Regions from separate parts of the Siminovitchia fortis genome, predicted to be linked through region 1. Evidence: riboswitches for the same ligand, from Rfam matches in the RefSeq annotation. Region 1 holds a riboswitch; the other holds the start of a gene.

Region 1 (6,958 bases):
AGCCTTTTTAACTTTCGAAGCAGACGGCAGCGTCAACCTGAACTGTGCTGCCATAGAGCTTGGACAGGGAACGAAAACCATTTTGGCGCAGATTGCGGCGGAAGAACTGGGATTGGAAACAGATAAAATCCATGTAACGATGGAAGTGAACACCCAGTATGATCCGCACCAATGGAGAACCGTAGCGAGCAGTACGACATTTCTTGCGGGAAGGGCCGTACTGGCTGCCGCAAAAGATGCTAAAACAAAACTGAAAAGAACGGCATCCATTGTTCTCAAATGTTCGGAAGAAGATCTTGAAGTCGGCGGAGGGCGCGTTTATTTGAAGCCGAGTCCGGAATACGGAGTTGAGCTTAAAGACCTGGCGCTTGGCTATAAGTTCCCTAATGGCAATGCGATCGAAGGGCAAATCGTAGGTTATGGAAGATATATTCAGAGGCATTTGACCCCTATGGACAAAAATACCGGATTCGGCAAGCCTGGTCCGTGGTGGTCAATCGGCGCACAGGCTGTTGAAATAGAATTGCATCCGGAAGATTACTCTTATAAAATTTTAAAGGCTGTCACTGTATTGGACGGAGGTACTATCATTAACCCGGCGACAGCCGCCCAGCAAATGAGGGGCGGCATGTATTTGGGACTCAGTTTTGCCAGCAGTGAATCGTTTATTTTTGACGGAAATGGAATTGTACAAAATCCTCAATTGAGAACGTATCAAATGCTGCGCTTCGGTGAAGAGCCTGATGAATACCTTGTTGATTTCATAGAGACACCATCGGCTGATGGCCCTTTCGGGGCGCGGGGAATCGGGGAATATGGAGTCATAGGGATGCCTGCTGCGCTTGCGAACGCTCTTTCGGCTGCGGTCCAGACAAACCTGAACCGCTTGCCTCTCATTCCCGAGTTCATTTGGAAACAAAAGGAGACTTTGGAATGATTCCTTTTGATTTTGAATACTACCGCCCTGATAATGTGAATGATGCAGTGGGATTGATGCAATCATTGGGGGCAAAAAAGGCCTCCATATTTTGCGGAGGAACCGAGTTCATCACTTTTGCCAAGAACAACAACATTCAGGCGGAAGCAATCATTGATATTAAAGGGATACCTGAGTGCCATGAATTTATAGATGATGGGGAGCAAATTGTCCTGGGTGCTGCCCTTACGTTAAATGAAGTCATCGAGGCGGGCTGTTTTCCCCTTCTTGCCGAAACAATCAGACGGATCGCCAACCATACATCCAGAAACAAAATTACCATCGGCGGGCATTTGAACAGCCGTTTGATCTATCGGGAAGGCATGCTTCCGCTGTTGTTGTCGGAGGCAAAACTAAAAATCGCAGGCAGTGACCGAGAAAGACTGATTTCGTTGGGTTCATCCAATCGACTTCAGCTGGAACCCGGCGAAATGGTGACCCAAATCATAATTGACAAGAAGTACGCATCTCTTCCCTTCTTCCACTACAAGAAAACGAGATGTTCAAAAGTGGGATATCCACTCGTAACAATAGCGGCGGTTAAAGAGCAGGACAAAATTACAGTTGCTTTTTCGGGGATCTGTTCCAGTCCGTTCCGGTCAAAAGAAATGGAATCAGCATTAAACGATGACTCACTATCACCTTCTGCCCGGGTTGAGAAGTCACTTGAACATCTTCCTGCACCTGTTATTGAGGATTTTCAGGGTTCTGCCGAATATCGAAAGTTCATTTTAAAAAATGGTCTTTTTCTGATGATCAAGGATTTGGAGGCAGCGGCGAAATGATGCTTTCTCACGGAAAAGGAAAGTCGGTCGTACAGTTTCATGTTAACGGAGAAACACGGGAAGCGATCATCCGGTCCGGAGATACCCTCCTTCAGACTCTAAGGGGGCAGCTGGGGTTAAGCGGAGCGAAGCCCGCCTGCGGAAATGGTGATTGCGGTGCCTGCACTATTTTGATGGGTGGAAAGCCAGTACATTCCTGCCTTGTTTTATCAATTGAGGCTCTGAATAAATCCCTTTTGACGATTGAGGGGCTGAAAGATTCGCCTATCCAAAAGGCATTTGTTGAAAAATGGGCCATCCAATGCGGATATTGCACGCCTGGGTTCGTTTTAAATTGCCACGCTTTATTGCAGGCTCACCCGGATGCATCAGATGAGACGATTGAAGAATGGCTTGAATCAAACCTATGCAGGTGTACAGGATACGCCGAAATAAAGGAAGCGGTCAAGTCAGTCCTGGATGCGGAAAAAAAGAACCCTCGGCTTATGTGAAAGCCGGGGACATCTTCCTCTTAACCTTTCTTAAAGCTCTTGTCGCCGCTATTTAATGATTGAATCAGCTGCAAAGTTTGGGAAGCCTGTTCGATCTGCTGCTGGACCTGTTCCAGCTGTTGCTGCTGGGCGCTTGTCGAGTGTGTGACGGAGATCCCCTGCATTTGGCTCAATTGCTGCGTTGCCTGCTGAAGCTGCTGCTGCGCCTGCTGCAACGATTGAATATCAGTCACTGAAGCATTTTGCCGGATTATCATTTCTGCCTGCTGCATGGCTTGGATCGCCTGCTTTTTTTGTGACTGGAATTGCTGGTCCAGCTGCTGATCGTTTTTTTGGGCTTCCTGCTGATTTATTTTCTGTGCAAATGCTTGCAGTTCCGCCTGCTGTTTTTTTTGGTTACTGTTCATATCGGATTCCTCCCTGATAAAATTGCTTAGTCATTATTCTTCATACATCAGAAAGGTTTTATCCATATTTTCAACTGGGAAAAATTTTTTAATCAGATAAACAAGGATATGTACTTCAAGATTTCAAATATATCAAACTGCATATCTAGCCTTCCTTTCCTGCAATTACATCCCAATTTGTCGAGGTTACCGTTTCTCCCCTCCTTGTCAAGGTTGCCTGCCATTCTCTTAAAAGAAAAAAGATTGTGCTTGTATTTCAATTTTACTCATGATAAAATCACAATCGACACTATATTTGGTGACAAACATTTTACACAACACAATATATTGATAATTCACAAGACGAGGTGCCCATTGAGGGCTTAAAAGGGAATCCGGTGAAAATCCGGAACTGTCCCCGCAACTGTAAGTGCGAACGACCGGGAAAGAACCACTGTCCATAAACGGGAAGGTTCCCCAGTAGGATGATGCACAAGTCAGGAGACCTGCCTTTTCTTGTCCGAGTTTCAATTCTTCGGGGGTTGGGAAGATGAAACGATAGCGAAACTGTTTCCTTTTTTCCCTATCGTTTGTTCCGCTCTGTTCCCCGGAGTGGATTTTTTTATTGGAGAAAACAGGAGGTTTCTATTAAAAATGACAACAATCATCGTTAAAGAAGATGGAAACAGAAAAAAACCATTTGACAGAGATCGGCTGGACAAATTTCTTAAGAGAGTCACTTTGATAGATTCAATGGACTACCGCGATAAAATTTTTAGAAGTATTGAAGCAAAAACAGAGCTAAAAGCAGAGCATATTACAGACCTGCTCATTCAGTCCGCGCTGGAAAACGTTGATGAATTGAATACACAATGGTCTTTTGATGCAGCAAAAATATATTTGCACGATTTATACAGAAGGGCTGCCGAAAGCCGTTCCTATGATAAAAATAAGAAATACGGCGATTTTTACAGCCTTATAACAGCGTTGACGGAAAAAGGGATTTATTCCCCCTCCCTTTTGGAAAAATACAGCAAACATGAAATCGATCAATTGTCAAAGCTGATTGATCCGGAGCGTGATTACCTTTTTGATTATACAGGCCTACATACGCTGGCTACAAGATATTTGGCTGTTGACCATGAAAAGAACACATTCGAGCTGCCACAGGAAAGATGGCTCATCATTGCGATGCATCTCATGCAGGATGAAGCGGCAGATAAACGCTTGGAACATGTGGCGGAAAGCTACTGGGCGCTTTCAAATCTCTATATGACGGTTGCGACGCCGACACTTGCCAATGCCGGGCTCGCCCACGGGCAATTGTCGAGCTGCTTCATTGATACTGTGGATGATTCCCTGATCGGCATATACAACAGCAACACGGATGTTGCCAGACTATCCAAAGACGGAGGCGGAATCGGCGTCTACATGGGCAAAGTGAGAGCACGCGGCAGCTCCATCAAAGGGTTTAAAGGCGCTTCATCAGGCGTCGTTCCGTGGATCAAACAGTTGAACAACACGGCAGTCAGCGTAGACCAGCTTGGAAGACGCAAAGGTGCCATTGCTGTCTATCTTGACGTATGGCATGCCGATATCCTTTCCTTTCTCGACTTGAAGCTCAACAACGGAGACGAAAGGCAGCGGGCGCACGATATTTTTACAGGAGTCTGCCTGCCCGACCTGTTCATGGAGCAGGTTGAAAGACGCGGAGACTGGCATTTATTCGACCCTTATGAAGTGAAACAAGTGATGGGCTATTCTTTGGAAGACTTTTATGATGAAGAAAAAGGGGCAGGTTCTTTCAGGGAAAAATACGAAGAATGTGTCCAGTGTGAACAATTGACCAAAACAACGATTCCTGCCATCCAGATCATGATCCGAATCATGAAGTCCCAGTTGGAAACAGGTACTCCTTTCATGTTTTACAGGGATCAAGTGAACCGCATGAATCCAAACAAGCATGCCGGGATGGTGTATTCCAGCAATTTATGCACAGAAATCATGCAAAATATGTCCCCTACCATTCATTGTGAGGAAACGGTTGATGGGGATACAATCATTTCATATAAAAAAGCCGGTGACTTCGTCGTATGCAACCTCTCTTCCATCAACCTGGGAAAATCTGTTGATCCGAATGAGGACAACTTCGAGATTTTGGAGAGGCTGATTCCTATCCAGGTAAGAATGCTGGATAATGTCATCGACCTGAATACGATCGATGTCAAGCAGGCAGCCATTACTAATCAAAAATACCGCGCCATCGGCCTCGGAACCTTCGGCTGGCATCACCTGCTGGCCCTAAAGGGCATCGCCTGGGAATCCAAAGAGGCTGTTCAATTGGCGGACAGACTATATGAGAAAATTGCCCAATTGACCATCAAAGCAAGCGTGCAGCTGGCAAAAGAAAAAGGCGCTTACCCGCTGTTTGAAGGAAGCGACTGGCAGACAGGCCATTACTTTGAAGTGCGCGGCTACCTTGCGGATGACAACGAAAATGAGTGGAAAGAAATCATGGATGATGTAAAAGAACACGGCATAAGAAACGGGTACTTGATGGCAGTTGCTCCAAATTCAAGCACATCTGTCATAGCGGGCTCGACTGCCAGCATCGACCCCGTCTTCAAACCGTTTTACCATGAAGAAAAGAAAAATTATAAGCTCCCGGTTGTTGCACCGGACCTTGACCATCATACATACAATGTGTACAGGAAATCGGCATACATTGTGGATCAGCGCTGGTCCATCCAGCAAAATGCTGCGAGACAGCGACATATCGACCAGGCCGTCTCATTTAACTTTTACGTCCCGAATCATATTAAGGCGCAGGTCATGCTCGATTTGCATTTGCAGGCTTGGGATTCAGGGTTGAAAACAACATATTACGTGAGATCGACCGCATCGGATATAGAGGATTGTGTATGGTGCGAATCCTGATCTGCTATGCCAGCTTCAGCGGAAACACGAAAGAGACGGCCGAAATCATCGATGACATTTTTTCAACAAATGGGCATTCCACCCTTTTGCACCGGATCGGATCGGGACCCGCACCCGATCCTTCCCGCTTTGACGCCATGCTGGTCGGAACCTTTACTTGGGGAAAAGGGAAAACTCCGGAACTTGTAAAGGACTTTGTCTACGAAATCGGGTATAAACCGCCCAACGTTTATGTATTTGGAACAGGAGATACGCAATTCGGGGGCGATGCATTGTTTTGCCATGCTGCTGAAAAACTCGCGGCATTTTATCATTCATCATTTGAGCCTTTAAAAATTGAGCAAAGTCCCAGAGGCTCTCAGGAAAATACAGTAAAAAAATGGACGGAAGGAGTATTGAATCAATGCCTAAAACACTTGACAAAGTAGCCGTGTTGGAACCACTGAATCCTAATAAATCAACAGCACTGTTCGGGGGAAAGGCAAGCGGCATCTTGAATTGGAACGACCTTGCCTACCCTCATTTCTACAATCACAGGGAGCAGATCCGTGCATTATTCTGGCGTGCCAGCGAGGTGGATATGACCCAGGATATCAAGCAGTTTCCAACACTTCCGGAAATTGAACAGGATGCATTTTTAAAAATTATCGGATTGCTTGCGACACTTGATGGCCCGCAGACTGATATTGCAGCCAGAATCGGCCATTACTCAACCGACCCTTCCGTAAAATCAATCATGGCGACAATCGCCGACCAGGAGAGCGAGCACAACCACAGTTACGCATATGTCCTTTCTTCCGTCACTTCTTTTGACAGACAAAATGAATCATTTGAAACCGGAAGAAAAGATGAAGTGTTACTGAAAAGAAATGAAAGGATCATGCAAGTGTATAATGAGTTTGCATTGAACCCTTCCATTGAAAATGTTTTAAAGGCAATGGTCTACACCGCATTGCTTGAAGGATTATTCTTTTATTCAGGATTTGCTTTCTTCTATAACATGGCAAGGAATCAAAAAATGGTCGGAACATCCACGATGATTTCTTATATTAACCGCGACGAGCTTCAGCATGGCCGTTTTATCAGCGATCTGTTCCGTGCCACTCTGGCCGAAAATCCGGAATATAATTCGGCAGAATTTACGGATTGGGTATACGCCCAGTTCCGCCATTCGGTCGATCAGGAAATGTATTGGAGCCGCTATGTACTGGATGGAATTGATGGAATCGACCTCATTGAGATGGAGGGCTATATCAAGTACCGAGCAAATAAAATGCTTAGAATGCTGGGGTTGAGCGAAATTTATGAAGATTATGTTGATAATCCGATGAAATGGATCCGTGCCTATGTAGACAATTTTGATGATACGAAAACCGACTTTTT
Region 2 (6,958 bases), on a different contig from region 1:
GAAAAAGCATGAATTTATTCATGGGGCAAGGATATATTTCTCACCAACGAAGCAATCTATGATGACGGGAGGTTATTTTGATCGCCGATTTTGAGTGCTGAGACATGGACTTTGTTTTGAAATTTTCCTATAATGAATAGGTTACATTACATAAAAAGGGTGTGGCGGCGTTGACAGCGGATGTCCAAACTCCGGTTAAAATTCATCTTACGACAAATATTTGTCTCGATGGAGAAGAAGAAACATTTGAAATGATCCTGTTTGGCCAATATTATCGGAAAAACAATGCGGTTTTTCTGAAATATGATGAAGTTCAAGAGGAAGGGACTGTCCATACGCTTGTGAAAGTGGATGACGAGGAAGCAACCATTTTCAGAAAAGGAATCATCAATATGCGTATGAAATTCCGGCTGAACGAACAAAAAGACGGATCTCATGCAAGTGAATACGGCAGCCTTTTACTGTCCACGGATACAAACAAACTGGCTCACCATGAATATGATGATAAATGTGAAGGCAAAATCAATCTTGGATATGATTTATACATGCAAGGCACACATGCCGGAAAATATGATATGGAAATACAATACAGGGAGGAAACAGGGAATTTATGAACGTAGTGGAGCAGAAGCAGGAAACACTGAAGCTGGAGATAAAGAATGCCATATTAAAGGCTGGACTGGCCGGCGAAGATGAAATACCGGCGGTCGTTCTTGAAACGCCAAAAGAAAAGTCTCATGGCGACTATTCAACCAATATGGCCATGCAGTTGGCCCGCATAGCGAAAAAATCTCCGAGGACAATTGCTGAAGAGATCAAAGCACACCTTGATGTATCGGAAGCATCCATTGAAAAAGTTGATATTGCAGGGCCTGGATTTATTAATTTTTATATGGACAACAGCTATTTGACCGGACTTGTTCCGGCGATTTTGGAAGCTGGCGATGAATACGGCCGCTCCGATGCAGGGAAAGGTGAAAAGATTCAAGTGGAATTCGTCTCCGCCAATCCGACAGGGGACCTTCATCTTGGACATGCGCGCGGGGCCGCGGTAGGCGATTCACTTTGCAATATTCTCGATAAAGCGGGCTATGCGGTTTCCAGGGAATATTATATTAATGATGCCGGAAACCAAATCAACAATCTTGCCCTGTCTGTTGAAGCCCGGTACTTCCAAGCGCTCGGCATCGACAAGCCGATGCCCGAAGACGGCTATCACGGCGAGGATATCATTGGGATCGGAAAAAAACTTGCCGAGGAACACGGCGATAAATTTGTCCATGAAAATGAGAAAGACCGTATCGCTTTCTTCCGCCGCTACGGGCTGGACTTTGAATTGGATAAGTTGAAAAATGTCCTGAAGCAGTTCCGTGTAGCTTTTGATGTATGGTATTCGGAAACATCCCTTTACGAAAGCGGAAAGATTGATGAAACACTTGAATTGCTTCAGGAAAAAGGCCACCTTTACGAAAAGGAAGGGGCAACATGGTTCCGTTCGACCGATTTTGGCGACGACAAAGATCGTGTGTTGATTAAGAATGATGGCAGCTACACATATATTACACCGGACATTGCTTACCACCTCGACAAAATCAACCGCGGTTTTGATAAACTCATCAATATTTGGGGCGCTGACCACCATGGTTATATCCCCAGAATGAAGGCGGCAATCGAGGCGCTCGGCTTTGATCCTGACATGCTTGAAGTGGAGATCATTCAGCTGGTTAACCTGTATAAAGACGGGGAAAGGGTCAAGATGAGCAAAAGGTCGGGAAAAGCGGTGACAATGACAGACTTGATTGAAATGGTCGGACTTGATGCGGTGCGCTACTTCTTTGCCATGAGAAGCGGTGACACGCATATGGATTTTGATCTTGATCTGGCTGTTGCCGAATCAAATGACAATCCCGTCTACTACGCCCAGTATGCCCATGCGCGGATTTGCAGCATTTTGCGTTCCGCAGAAGAAAAGGGAATTTCCTTTGATGCAGGCACCGACTTTTCATCCCTTTCCAGCGAAAAAGCGATTGATCTCTTGAAGAAACTCGGTGAATTCCCTCAAGTCATTGCGGAGGCGGCTGATAAACGGATTCCCCATCGGATCACCAATTACATTTTTGAATTGGCGTCCGTTTTTCACAGCTATTATAATGCTGAAAAAGTGTTGAATGAAGAACAGCTTGACGAAACGAAAGCCCGCCTCGCCCTCGTAAATGCGGCCCAAATCACATTGAAAAACGCATTGACATTGGTGGGCGTGTCTGCACCGGAAAAAATGTAATATTTCACATGACAGGAGCGCCGAATGGCGCTCCTGTTCATTTTATAAAAAATATTTAAAGAGCATGCCTGCCCATTCTTTCGAGCGTACGGATAAGGGGGGATCAGCCAGGTCTTCAGGGGATAACCGGCTGGAACGGCTTATATCTTCCTGAACGATTCTTTCAGTTTCTTCAATAAACTTTTGGTCGTAGATAAAACAATTGATTTCGTAGTTAAGCCTGAAGCTTCTGCAATCGAAGTTGGCTGTTCCGATGTCACAGAACGTTCCGTCTATCAAGATGACTTTTGCATGGAAAAAGCCGGCTTCATATTGATAGACATCCCCTCCGGCTGCCAGGATCTTCCGCAAATAGTGGAGAGAAGCCTCCTTTACAATCGGATGGTCCGATTTATCAGGGACTAGAACTGTTACGGCAACGCCTCTTTGGATCGCCTGCACAAGCCCGGAAACTAATTTTTCGGGAGGGATGAAGTAAGGTGTACCGACAAAAATATTTTCCTCCGCTTGATCAATCAACTGCAGGATTTCCTCTTCTGCATCCACTCCCTGTGTCGGAAAAAAACGGTAGGGCATCGGCCCTTTCTCCAAATGAGGATAAAGGGAACTGTCCTTCAAATGGCTGGTACCTGCTGCCCTCTCCCAGTCCAGCAGGAACTCTGTCTGCAGATCGGCAATACCTTCGCCTTCGATCCGTAGATGATAATCCCGCCATGGTGAAAGGACGGGATCCAGATCAATATATTCCTTTCCCACATTAAACCCGCCTACGTAACCGATTTTTCCATCAATGATCGTGACTTTTCGATGATTTCGTTGTTGAAGGGAAAAAAAGGCAAAGGGAAAACGGGGACGGTGGCAAAAAACGACTTCAACTCCGGCAGAGCGAGCCTTTTTAAGAAGGCTTTTTGAAACCGTTCTGCTTCCAAACCAGTCAAGCAGCAGGCGCACCTTGATCCCTTTGCGGGCTTGGTCGATCAATATTTCAAAAAACAGTTGGCCGAATCGGTCGTTTTTAACAATATAAAAGAGCACATGGATACTTGTTTCAGCCTTATAGAGATCATCAAAGTAATTGGAAAAAAGTTCCGGGCCGCTCGTTATCAATTGAATCCGGCCATTTCTGACAGGGTAGCTGCAAGGCCTCATTTTTTTTCCATGAACATATCTGCCGAGAAAAAAATCCGCGGAAGCGGCAAAAAGTAATGCGGTGATTAAAATGATGGACCCAGTCAGCCACTTCAATTGGAATTCCCTCCTCAAAACAGAAATGAATCCTGATTAGTATTCCCAAATTCTTTTTGAAAAAGCTGTGAAAACAGAATAAATCGTGTATAATTACTGTTGATGCAAAAAAATAGTATATTTTTGGATTCGGTTGCTTTTCATGCCCGCTTTTAAAAAACGGCAATGAAAGCTGAAAAAGGGAAGTTGGTGAAATTCCAACGCGGTCCCGCCACTGTAAATGGGAGCGTCCTGCCATAGACCACTGTGCGCATATGCATGGGAAGGGGTAGAATGCGATGAACATGAGCCAGGAGACCTGCCGGATTCAAACACCAAAAACCTGCGCGGATGGGAGAGGTGACAAACAGGCGGCGATGCCTGTTTGCCTATTCATGCCTTTATACATACTCATCTCCTGCGCACTGGGGATGTTTTTTTATTTTTATAAGGAGGATTTACAGGATGAAAAAGATTTATTCATGGTTAATGGCATTAATGCTGATAGGGTTTCTGGCAGCCTGCGGCAATCAGGGAGATGCAGGAGAAGGGAAGCAAAATACGGAACCTAAAACTGAACAGGCTTCAGAAGACAGCTTTCCGGTAACGCTGAAGGATGCGGCAGATAAAGAAGTAACGATTGAAGAGAAGCCGGAAAAAATTGTTTCGCTCATTCCGAGCAATACAGAAATCCTTTATGCCATCGGTGCAGGGAACGAAGTAGTGGCTGTCAACGAAAATGATAATTATCCTGAGGAAGTAAAGGATAAGGAGCAAGTGGCAGGCATGGAATTAAACATAGAAAAGATCATTGCTTTGGAACCTGATCTTGTTCTTTCCCACGGATCGGCGGGCGACAGGTGGGACTCAGGGTTAAAACAGCTGGAAGACAGCGGTATACCGGTTCTTGTCGTCAAAGATGCCCAAAGCTTCGATGAGGTGTACGAAACCATTGAATTTATCGGAAAAGCGACAGGGCATACGGACGAAGCGTCTGATGTGAACGAAGACCTGAAAGCCAAGCTTGACGAAATCGAAAAGAAAGCGGCCGATATCAAGGAAGAAGACCAGAAATCTGTATTCGTAGAAATATCGCCGGCCCCTGAAATTTATGCTGTGGGGAAAAACACATTTATGGATCAAATGCTTGGGACAATCAACGCAAAAAATGCGGTTCAAGAGGAAGGCTGGCCTATGATGAACGAGGAAGCCATCATTGAAATGAATCCTGAGGTCATCATTGTCAACTATAACTATGTGGAAAATCCGGTGGATCAAGTGCTTGACCGTAAAGGCTGGCAGGACATCGCAGCTGTCAAAGACAAGCAGGTTCACTTGATAGACGAGGCTCTTACAAGCCGTCCAGGCCCGCGGATCGCTGAAGGAGTAGAGGCGCTTGCAAAAGCTGTTTACCCGGAAGTTTTCGGGGAGTAATCCACTCGTAGCATACTCAGCGGCAATCATTTTTATGGTTGCCGCCATTCTTGCGGCAATATCAATAGGTTCTGTAAGAGTTCCGGTAGAAGATATCGTCAGCATCATCGCAGGCAAGGCCCTGCCTTTTTTAAACGAAAAGCAGGTAGATCCGATGTTTGCCAATATAGTCATGAAAGTCCGCCTGCCCCGCGTTGTGCTTGCAGGTCTTGTCGGTGCCTCGCTTGCGATTGCGGGGGCGGCCTTTCAGGGACTGCTCCGTAACCCGCTTGCCGACCCTTATACGCTGGGTGTTTCATCCGGTGCGTCTGTCGGTGCGGTTGTCACTTTGTTTTACCAAATCTCCTTACCGTTGGCGGGAATATATACACTGCCGCTTCTCAGTATCGTTTTTGCATTTATCACGATCATTATTGTCCTTTTTTTTGCCAGAAGCATCGACAGATCCATGAAAGTGGAGACAATCATCTTAACAGGAATCATTTTCAGTTCATTTCTGGGAGCGCTCATTTCCTTGATGATTGCCCTCTCGGGAGAGGAACTTCGCCAAATCATCGGCTGGCTGCTGGGAAGTGTCTCCATGAGAGGATGGAGCTATGTGCAGATTATTTTGCCGTTCCTGGTTATAGGGAGCCTTGTTCTATTACTGAATTCGCGAGAGCTGAATGCGATTGCCTTTGGTGAAGAGAGGGCACAGTATCTTGGTGTCAATGTGCCCGCCAGGAAATTTGCTGTATTGGCATCGAGTTCCATGATAACCGGAGCAGCTGTCGCTGTTTCGGGAACGATCGGATTTGTAGGCCTTGTCATCCCGCATTTGACAAGAATATTATGGGGACCGGACCATAAGCATCTTTTGCCGCTCTCCATGTTGATCGGTGCAGGTTTCCTTATTTTAGCCGATTTGGCCGCAAGGATTGTCATTGAACCGGCAGAGCTGCCTATCGGTGTCATCACTGCACTGATAGGGGCCCCGGTATTTGCTTTTATTTTGTTGAGAAGACGAATGGAAAGAAGTGGATGACATGCTTCAAGTGAAAAATCTCTCCGGCGGTTATTCTGATGCAAACATATTGAAAAATATAACCTTTGCTGTCAGCCGGGGGGAAATGTTCGGAATCCTTGGGCCGAATGGAAGCGGCAAGTCGACGCTGCTTAAAATGGTGAGCAGACTCCTTTCATATAAAGATGGAGAAATAACGCTCGATGGCCGCCCCCTCCAACAATATTCTTCCAAAAATCTTGCAAAGCTGATGGCTGTATTGCCGCAGCTCACAAGCGAAATGTTTCCGTTCACTGTAAAGGAAACGGTTGAACTCGGAAGGTATGCCCACCAGAGGGGACTGTTTCATACATGGAGCCCAAAAGATGAGGCGGTTGTCCAGGAAGTGATGGCATTGACAAAAATGAAGGAATTTCAGGATGTGTCATTGCAAGAGCTGTCCGGGGGTGAGCGGCAAAGGGCTTTCCTGGCCCAGGCGCTTGCCCAGGAGCCGGACATCCTTCTTCTTGATGAACCGACAAATCACTTGGACCTTTCCCACCAAAAAGGATTGCTTGATCGGTTAAGGCGCTGGACCAGGCAGAGAGGACTTACAGTTGTCACGGTTTTTCATGATCTTAACCTGGCCGGTCTTTATTGCGACCGCCTGCTTCTTTTAAATGAAGGTGAAGTCGTTTGCATTGGTTCACCTGAAGAAGTTCTAAATGAAACGTTGATACAGCGGATTTACAGGACAGCACTGGAAAATCATCCGCATCCGGAGGTCCCGAAGCCGAATATGGTGCTTATTCCTGAGTCAGGGAAAGATGACAAGACAATCTTGGATGAAAAATATTTATCCAGGAATGATGAAAGTGTTTTGTTTAATTCGCCTACTCCTTTAAAAACAATAGCGTCTGCTTCAGGCGGCTCCGGTCTGGGCTGGAAGGAAAAGTTCATTATCAGCACAGGCAGGCCATCAATAGACAATGGCGAGAAAACTGTTGAAATGCAGATTGATGATGATCAACTTTACA

The links. A riboswitch is a leader RNA that binds a small molecule or an ion and turns the genes downstream of it on or off. The one in region 1 is predicted to bind cobalamin.
Region 2: another riboswitch for cobalamin. It lies ahead of FS666_RS01740 (ABC transporter substrate-binding protein); the one in region 1 lies ahead of FS666_RS11315 (ribonucleoside-diphosphate reductase subunit alpha).

The regions. Positions count from the first base shown of each region.
Region 1 covers NZ_VEKZ01000032.1:1,506-8,463, forward strand. The annotation lists gene FS666_RS11295 (xanthine dehydrogenase family protein molybdopterin-binding subunit) at 1-937, shown strand, start outside; gene FS666_RS11300 (FAD binding domain-containing protein) at 934-1,761, shown strand; gene FS666_RS11305 ((2Fe-2S)-binding protein) at 1,758-2,252, shown strand; gene FS666_RS11310 (hypothetical protein) at 2,273-2,659, opposite strand; cobalamin riboswitch at 2,988-3,166, shown strand; gene FS666_RS11315 (ribonucleoside-diphosphate reductase subunit alpha) at 3,293-5,575, shown strand; gene FS666_RS11320 (flavodoxin) at 5,560-6,003, shown strand; gene FS666_RS11325 (ribonucleotide-diphosphate reductase subunit beta) at 5,979-6,958, shown strand, end outside.
Region 2 covers NZ_VEKZ01000003.1:8,298-15,255, forward strand. The annotation lists gene FS666_RS01725 (YwiB family protein) at 162-614, shown strand; gene argS (arginine--tRNA ligase) at 611-2,281, shown strand; gene cls (cardiolipin synthase) at 2,324-3,526, opposite strand; cobalamin riboswitch at 3,640-3,846, shown strand; gene FS666_RS01740 (ABC transporter substrate-binding protein) at 3,971-4,939, shown strand; gene FS666_RS01745 (FecCD family ABC transporter permease) at 4,902-5,963, shown strand; gene FS666_RS01750 (ABC transporter ATP-binding protein) at 5,965-6,958, shown strand, end outside.